One region of the Promicromonospora sp. NPDC057488 genome, then DNA from elsewhere that is predicted to be linked to it. Evidence: riboswitches for the same ligand, from Rfam matches in the RefSeq annotation. Region 1 holds a riboswitch; the other holds the start of a gene.

Evidence for each region. A riboswitch is a leader RNA that binds a small molecule or an ion and turns the genes downstream of it on or off. The one in region 1 is predicted to bind FMN.
Region 2: it holds a riboswitch for FMN, as region 1 does, so the genes downstream of both, pnuC (nicotinamide riboside transporter PnuC) here and ribD (bifunctional diaminohydroxyphosphoribosylaminopyrimidine deaminase/5-amino-6-(5-phosphoribosylamino)uracil reductase RibD) in region 1, are expected to answer to the same signal.

What each region holds. Positions count from the first base shown of each region.
Region 1 is NZ_JBHVEG010000205.1:4,770-8,136, reverse strand. Features, by position in the region: gene ACFU5G_RS26490 (response regulator) at 1-309, shown strand, start outside; gene ACFU5G_RS26485 (DUF2306 domain-containing protein) at 438-1,190, shown strand; FMN riboswitch at 1,303-1,439, shown strand; gene ribD (bifunctional diaminohydroxyphosphoribosylaminopyrimidine deaminase/5-amino-6-(5-phosphoribosylamino)uracil reductase RibD) at 1,663-2,739, shown strand; gene ACFU5G_RS26475 (riboflavin synthase) at 2,739-3,359, shown strand; gene ribA (GTP cyclohydrolase II) at 3,356-3,367, shown strand, end outside.
Region 2 is NZ_JBHVEG010000047.1:15,706-19,072, forward strand. Features, by position in the region: gene ACFU5G_RS12175 (Gfo/Idh/MocA family protein) at 1-828, opposite strand, end outside; gene pnuC (nicotinamide riboside transporter PnuC) at 848-1,534, opposite strand; FMN riboswitch at 1,647-1,784, opposite strand; gene ACFU5G_RS12185 (helix-turn-helix domain-containing protein) at 1,900-2,649, opposite strand; gene ACFU5G_RS12190 (hypothetical protein) at 2,660-2,917, opposite strand; gene ACFU5G_RS12195 (disulfide bond formation protein DsbA) at 2,942-3,367, shown strand, end outside.

The sequences.
Region 1 (3,367 bases):
ACGAGCGGTTCCGGCGCGCCCGGCGAGTCGGGCGGGTCGGGCGCATCCGGCGAGTCCGGTGAGGGCAGGGCTGGTGCCGACGGCGGCGTCCCGCAGCCGGTCGACCCGCTGACCGCGCGAGAAGAGGAAGTGCTCCTGGCGGTGGCCCGCGGCCGGACCAACACCGAGATCGCGCGCGAGCTGTTCGTCACGCTCAGCACGGTGAAGTCGCACGTCGCCAACCTGATGACCAAGGTGGGCGCCCGCAACCGCGTCGAGGTGGCGCTCTGGGCCTACGACACGGGGCGGGTGCGGCCGGGCCGGCCCTGACCAGCCAGCCCTGACCAGCCAGCCCTGACCACCCGGCACACCACAGCGCGCCTCTCGTACTTCCGGCCAGGTCGAAGACCGTTCCGCGGACCGATGACCCGGCCCTGCCGGGCCGCGACGCTCGGTACATGACCACACCTGACGCGGCACCCGAGACGACCCCCTCGGCGGCACCCGAGACGGCAGCAGCACCCGAGACGGCAGCAGCATCCGGGACGGCAGCAGCATCCGGGACCCCACCCGTCGCGGCGCGCCGACCCGCCCGCCACACCTGGCTGGTCCCGGCCGGCCTGCTGCTCCTGGCGGTGATCCCGGCCCTGGGCGGCTCCGCGCGGCTCGCCGAGCTGGTCTCCGACCCGGTGCTCACCGAGGAGAACGCGCGGTTCGTCAGCCAGCCCCTGCCCGTCGTCCTGCACATCGTGTGCGTGACGGTCTACAGCGTGCTGGGTGCCTTCCAGTTCGTGCCGAGCCTGCGCCGACGGCGCTGGCACCGGTGGGCCGGCCGGGTGCTCGCCCCCGCGGGGGTCGGCGTCGCCCTGACCGGGCTCTGGATGACGGCGTTCTACGACCTGCCGGTCAAGGACACCGCGGTGGTCAACGGCATGCGCTACCTGGTGGGCACCACCATGCTGCTCGCGATCGTGCTGGGGGTTCGGGCGGCGCTGCGCCGGGACTACGCGACGCACTCCGCGTGGATGACGCGCGCGTACGCGCTGGCGATGGGCGCCGGGACCCAGGGGCTGCTGCTCGGGCCGCTCGTGCTGGTCACCGGGATCCTCGACCCGGTGACCAACTCGATCGGGCTGACGGCGGGCTGGGTGATCAACATCGCGGTGGCCGAGTGGGTGATCCACCGCCGCCGGCTGCGGGAGCGCGGGTGAACCCGACCGGGGCGTGACCTGGCATGTGACCTGGCAGATGACCTCGCATGTGACGCAAGCCATGGCTCCGCCGTCGGCGACCTGTGGCATGCTGACGAGCAGCAGTACGCACACACGTGCTCCGGGGTCGGTGTAATTCCGAGCCGGCGGTTATAGTCCGCGACCCGCGTCCGTCCGCAAGGACGGGCCGGTTGACCTGGTGGAACTCCAGGACCGACGGTGAAAGTCCGGATGGGAGGAAGCACGTGCGGCGCCGCCGTCCCCTGGGGCGTGCGACGTCGTGACGTCGTGCGCGCGGGCAGGGCCTTCGTGGCCCTCGGTCCGCGTACCCGTCGTCCACCCCGGAGCACCGACGCTCGGGGAGGACGGCATGAACCAGGCAGCCACGGATCAGTCAGCCACCGATCAGGTAAGCCCTGATCAGTCAGGCACTGATCACACGGCCACAGCACCGCACGGTCTCGAGACCGTGATGCGCCGCGCCCTCGCGCTGGCCGCGCTGGGCCCCGCCCACGGCCCCAACCCGCGCGTCGGCTGTGTGCTCCTGGACCCGGGCGGCCGCACGGTCGCCGAGGGGTACCACCGTGGCGCCGGCACCCCGCACGCCGAGGCGGCGGCCCTGGCGGACGCGCGGTCCCGCGGCGTCGACCCGCGCGGCACCACGGCGGTGGTGACGCTGGAGCCGTGCGCGCACCACGGCCGCACCGGCCCCTGCGCCGACGCCCTGATCGACGCAGGCGTGGCCGCCGTGCACGTGGCGGTCGGCGACCCGAACCCCGTCGCGACGGGCGGCGCGGACCGCCTGCGAGCCGCGGGCATCCCGGTGACCGTCGGCCTGCTTGCCGACGAGGGCGAGGAGCTGCTGCGCACCTGGCTGCACGCCGTCCGTACCGGTCGCCCCTACGTGACCCTGAAGCTCGCCACGAGCCTCGACGGCCGGGTCGCGGCGGCGGACGGCACGAGCCGCTGGATCACCGGCGCCCAGGCCCGCGCCCACGCCCACACGGTCCGCGCGCAGGTCGACGCGATCGCCGTCGGCTCCGGGACCGCGCTGACCGACGACCCGTCCCTGACCGCCCGCCGCCTCGACGGCGGCCTCTTCGAGCACCAGCCGCTGCGGGTGGTGCTCGGCCGCCGCCCGGTGCCCGACGACGCCCGCCTGCGCGGGCCCGGCGGCGAGCTGCTCCAGCTGCCCGGGCACGACCTCGACGCCGCCCTGCGCGCGCTCGGGGACCGCGAGGTGCGGCACCTGCTCGTCGAGGGCGGCCCCACGCTCGCGACGGCCCTGCTCGCCGCGGACGCCGTCGACGAGCTGCACGCGTACGTCGCACCGGTGCTGCTCGGCGCGGGCGCCACCGCCGTCGGCTACCTCGGCGTGACCACCATCGGCGAGGCCGCGCGGTTCGCCACCGAAGAAGTGACCCGGCTCGGCGACGACATGCTGCTGGTCGCGCGGCGCCTCGAGCCCGCGCCCGGCCGCGTCGAGAACGACTCTGCCCCACCCGTCCAGCACGGCCGGCCCCGCCGGCACACCGAGGAGGAGATCTGATGTTCACGGGAATCGTCGAGGAGCTCGGCTCAGTGGTCGCGCTCGTCCGGCCCGACGGCGACGGCGACGGCGCGGCCCAGGACGCCGTCCTGACCGTCGCGGGGCCGCTCGCCACGTCGGACGCGCGCCCGGGCGACTCGATCGCCGTCGACGGCGTCTGCCTGACCGTCACCTCGGTCGCGGACGGCGCGTTCATCGCCGAGGTGATGCCGGAGACGCTGCGCCGCACGTCGCTCGGCGGGCTGGTCCCGGGCACCCGGGTCAACCTGGAGCGGGCCCTGCCGGCGAACGGCCGGCTGGGCGGGCACGTGGTGCAGGGGCACGTCGACGGCGTGGCCACGCTCGTGGGCCGCACGCCCGGTCCGCGCTGGGACGACCTCGAGTTCTCCGCGCCCGCCGCCCTGACCCGGTACGTCGCGGAGAAGGGCTCCGTGGCGCTGTCCGGGGTCTCGCTCACCGTCACCTGGGTGTCCGACGAGGGCTTCGGCGTCTCGCTGATCCCCACGACGCTGGCGGCCACGACGCTGGGCGGCCTGGTCCCGGGCGACGCGGTGAACGTCGAGGTCGACGTGCTCGCCAAGTACGTCGAACGGCTCATGGCGGCGGGGGCGGCGCGATGACCGGCCTG
Region 2 (3,367 bases), on a different contig from region 1:
CTCCAGCGTGGAGCGCCGGGGCTGCCCGTCGGCACCGACCGTGCGGACGACGTCGTCGCGCAGCTCGCCCCGCTCGCCGCGGACCAGCAGCGCGGGGGAGCGGACCCAGGAGCGGTACTGGACGTCGTCGAACTCGTAGGTGCCGAGCCGGTCGCCGAAGTCCAGCCACGCCGTCGCGTGCACCGTGTCGATCAGGGCGAGGTCGTCGGGGTCGGCCGCCCGGCTGGGGCTCGGCAGCACGCGGCGGGCGTCCCGGCGGGCGGTGATCTCGGCGTCCTCGAAGCCGGCGCCCAGGGCGCGGCGCAGCACGCTGATGCCGTGGTAGTCGTGCGCCACCGCGACGTGCGCGTCGGTCACGGCGCCGAGCAGGCCGGACGCCGCGACCGCGAGCTGCGCCTCGATCAGCGGCTCCAGGTGGTACTGCTCGGCGACGTGCACGCAGGCGCCGTCGTCCACGAGCGCCTGCAGCGCCGCGAGCTCCTCGACCGTGCCTGCCGCCGGCGTCTCCGTGAGCACGGGGACGCCGGCGGCGGCGAGGTCGCGGATCACCGGCTGGGCCGCTCCGGCCGGCAGGGTCAGCAGCACGACGTCGGGCCGGCCCGCGGCGAGCAGCTCGGCCACCGAGGCGAAGACCGGGGCGGGGAGCCCCGGCAGCCCGGCGGCCGGCAGGCCGTGCTCCGCCAGCGCCTCCCGGTCCGCCGCGTTGCGGGTGGCCACGCCGGCCACCTCGAACCGGTCGGGCAGGGCGTGCAGCACCCGCAGCATGGTGCGGGCGCGGAAGCCCGAGCCGACGATCCCGATCCTGGCCGTGCGCTCCTGTGCGTTCACGAGCGCCGACGCTACGCGATCAGGTGGCCGCGACCGCCACCTGGTCCGGGCCGGCGTTCTCCCGGCGGCTGATGCGCCACCACGCGAAGAAGCCGAACAGCGTGAACGCGCCGTAGATCACGTACATCAGCGCGGTGGCCCAGTACCCGGCGGAGAACAGGAGCGGCACGCCCACCAGGTCGACGGCCACCCAGATCAGCCAGAACTCGACCCAGCCCTTGGCCATGCCGTAGGTGGCGAGCACCGAGCCCGTGAAGATCCAGGCGTCGGCCCAGACCGGCTCGTACGAGCCGAGGGTCCGGAAGAGGGGGGTCAGGAGCAGGGTCCCGGCGAACATCCCGGTCACCAGGGCGATGCGGACCCGCCACGAGGCCCAGCGCGGGTGCACCGCGACCGTGCCGGCGCCGCCCGCGCGCTGGGTCTGCCGCCAGCGGTACCAGCCGTAGATCGAGACCGCGATGAACATGATCTGCCGGGCGGCCTGGCCGAGCATGTCGGCCCGGCCCGTCTCGCCGAACCAGGAGCCCATGAAGACGGTGAAGAGCAGGATGTTGCCGACGATGCCCACCGGCCAGGCCCACACCTTGCGGCGCAGCCCGCCCAGGGCGGAGGCCAGGCCGAACAGGTTGCCGATGACCTCGCGCCAGTAGATCTGCTGGTCGCCGACCAGGAACGTCGCGTCGTAGGCGGCGCGGAACCAGTCCATTTCTCTTCCCTCTCCAGGTCCGCACACGGGGACTCCGGGGTGAGGGCCGAGCGCCACGACGGCGCCGACGACGACGCGGTACCGGCGCCCCGAGGGGTCGACGGCGCGCGCCGCACGTGCTTCCTCCCATCCGGACTTTCACCGTCGGTCCTGGAGTTCCACCAGGTCAACCGGGTTCCTCCCGAAGGAGTCACCCGGGTCGCGGACTGTCACCGCCGGCTCGGAATTTCACCGACCCCGGAGCACGTGTGCAACTGCTGCACGATGTCTAGCGGAACACAGGATGCCACGGCGGCATTCCCACCAGAACCCACCCCGTGTCAGACGTACAGGTCACCCGGGGGACCTGTACGTCTGACACGGAGCTAGACCAGCGCCTCGCGGACGGCGCGCGCCACCTCGTCGGGTCCGGCCGCCCCCTCGACGACCGCCACGACGACGCGGCGGCTGACCGGCGTGCCGTCGTCGGCCAGCGGGCCGGCGGACGTGCCCAGGACGGCGGCGCGGCGCAGGTCGGCGAACGCCTCCTCCAGCTCGGGCCGCAGCTCCAGCGAGGGCGTGCGCAGCCAGCGCCGCAGGATCGCGTTGTGCACGGCGACCACGGAGGCCGCGAAGGCGATCGACGCCGTGGAGGCGGACCGCTCCGGCGGCAGGGTGTCGCGCAGGTAGTGGGTGAACGCCCGCTCGTACCGGTGCGTCGTGATGAGCTCGCGGTCGCGCAGCGCCGGCACCTGCTGCAGCAGCGCGTACCGGGCGAGCGACGTGTCGCGCTGGCCCACGTGGTGGTCGAACACCATGCGCGCCGCGCGGCACACCTCGAGGTACGGGTCGACGTCCGGGTCCCAGCCGCGGCCCAGGTCGTGGCCGGACTCCTCGCTCGCCCGGGCGTCGGGGCGGGTCGCGGCGAGCATGACCACGACCTCCTCGAGCAGCAGCTCGTGGTCGGCGAAGACCACGTCCTCCTTGGAGCGGAACCGGCGGAAGAACGTCGCGCGGCTCACCTTCGCGGCGTCGGCGATCTCCTCGACGGTGGTTCCCTCGTACCCCTGCCGGGTGAACAGGTCCACCGCGGCGTCGACTGCCTGCGCGTGCGTGTGGGTCCGTACGGCGGTCATGCCAGGCAGGCTACCGCGTGCCCCCCGGGCGCCGTGAAGAGTCTTTGAGCGAAGAATGGGGTTCATGATGCGAATTTTCCCGTTTGCCGGAGATCTTCCCTGACTGCAGTCTGCGCAGGTAGCGCACCTCGCGCACGGCCGTCAGCAGGCCGAGAACACCGGGCACCGCGGCCCACGGGTGACCGAGGATCACGCCCACCAGGCACACCAGAAAGATCACCCCGCCGGCGACGACGGTGGCGAGGCTTCCCCAACGGATCCCGGTCACGCAGGTGAGCGTAGTCTGCTGCGCGTGACCGAGACCGCTGACCGTCCCGTCGTCGACGTCTACGTCGACCCCCTGTGCCCCTTCGCCTGGATCACGTCACGCTGGGCCCTCGAGGTGGCCCAGATCCGCGACGTCGAGCTCACCTTCAAGCTCATGAGCCTCTACCTGCTCAACAAGGACCGGGACATCCCGGACGACTACCGGGCCCGCATCGAGCGCTCGCGCGGCATCGGCCGCGTCGCCGCGGCCGTGCAGACCGACCACGGTCCCGAGGCGTTCTCCGCCTTCTACACAGCCGCCGGCACGCGCATCCACAACCAGCAGGACAAGGACTTCGACGCCGTGGCCGTCGCGGCGCTCGCCGAGGCCGGCCTGCCCGCCGCCCTCGCGGAGGCGGGCACCTCGGAGGACTACGACGAGGAGCTCGCGGCCTCCCACGAGGCCGGCATG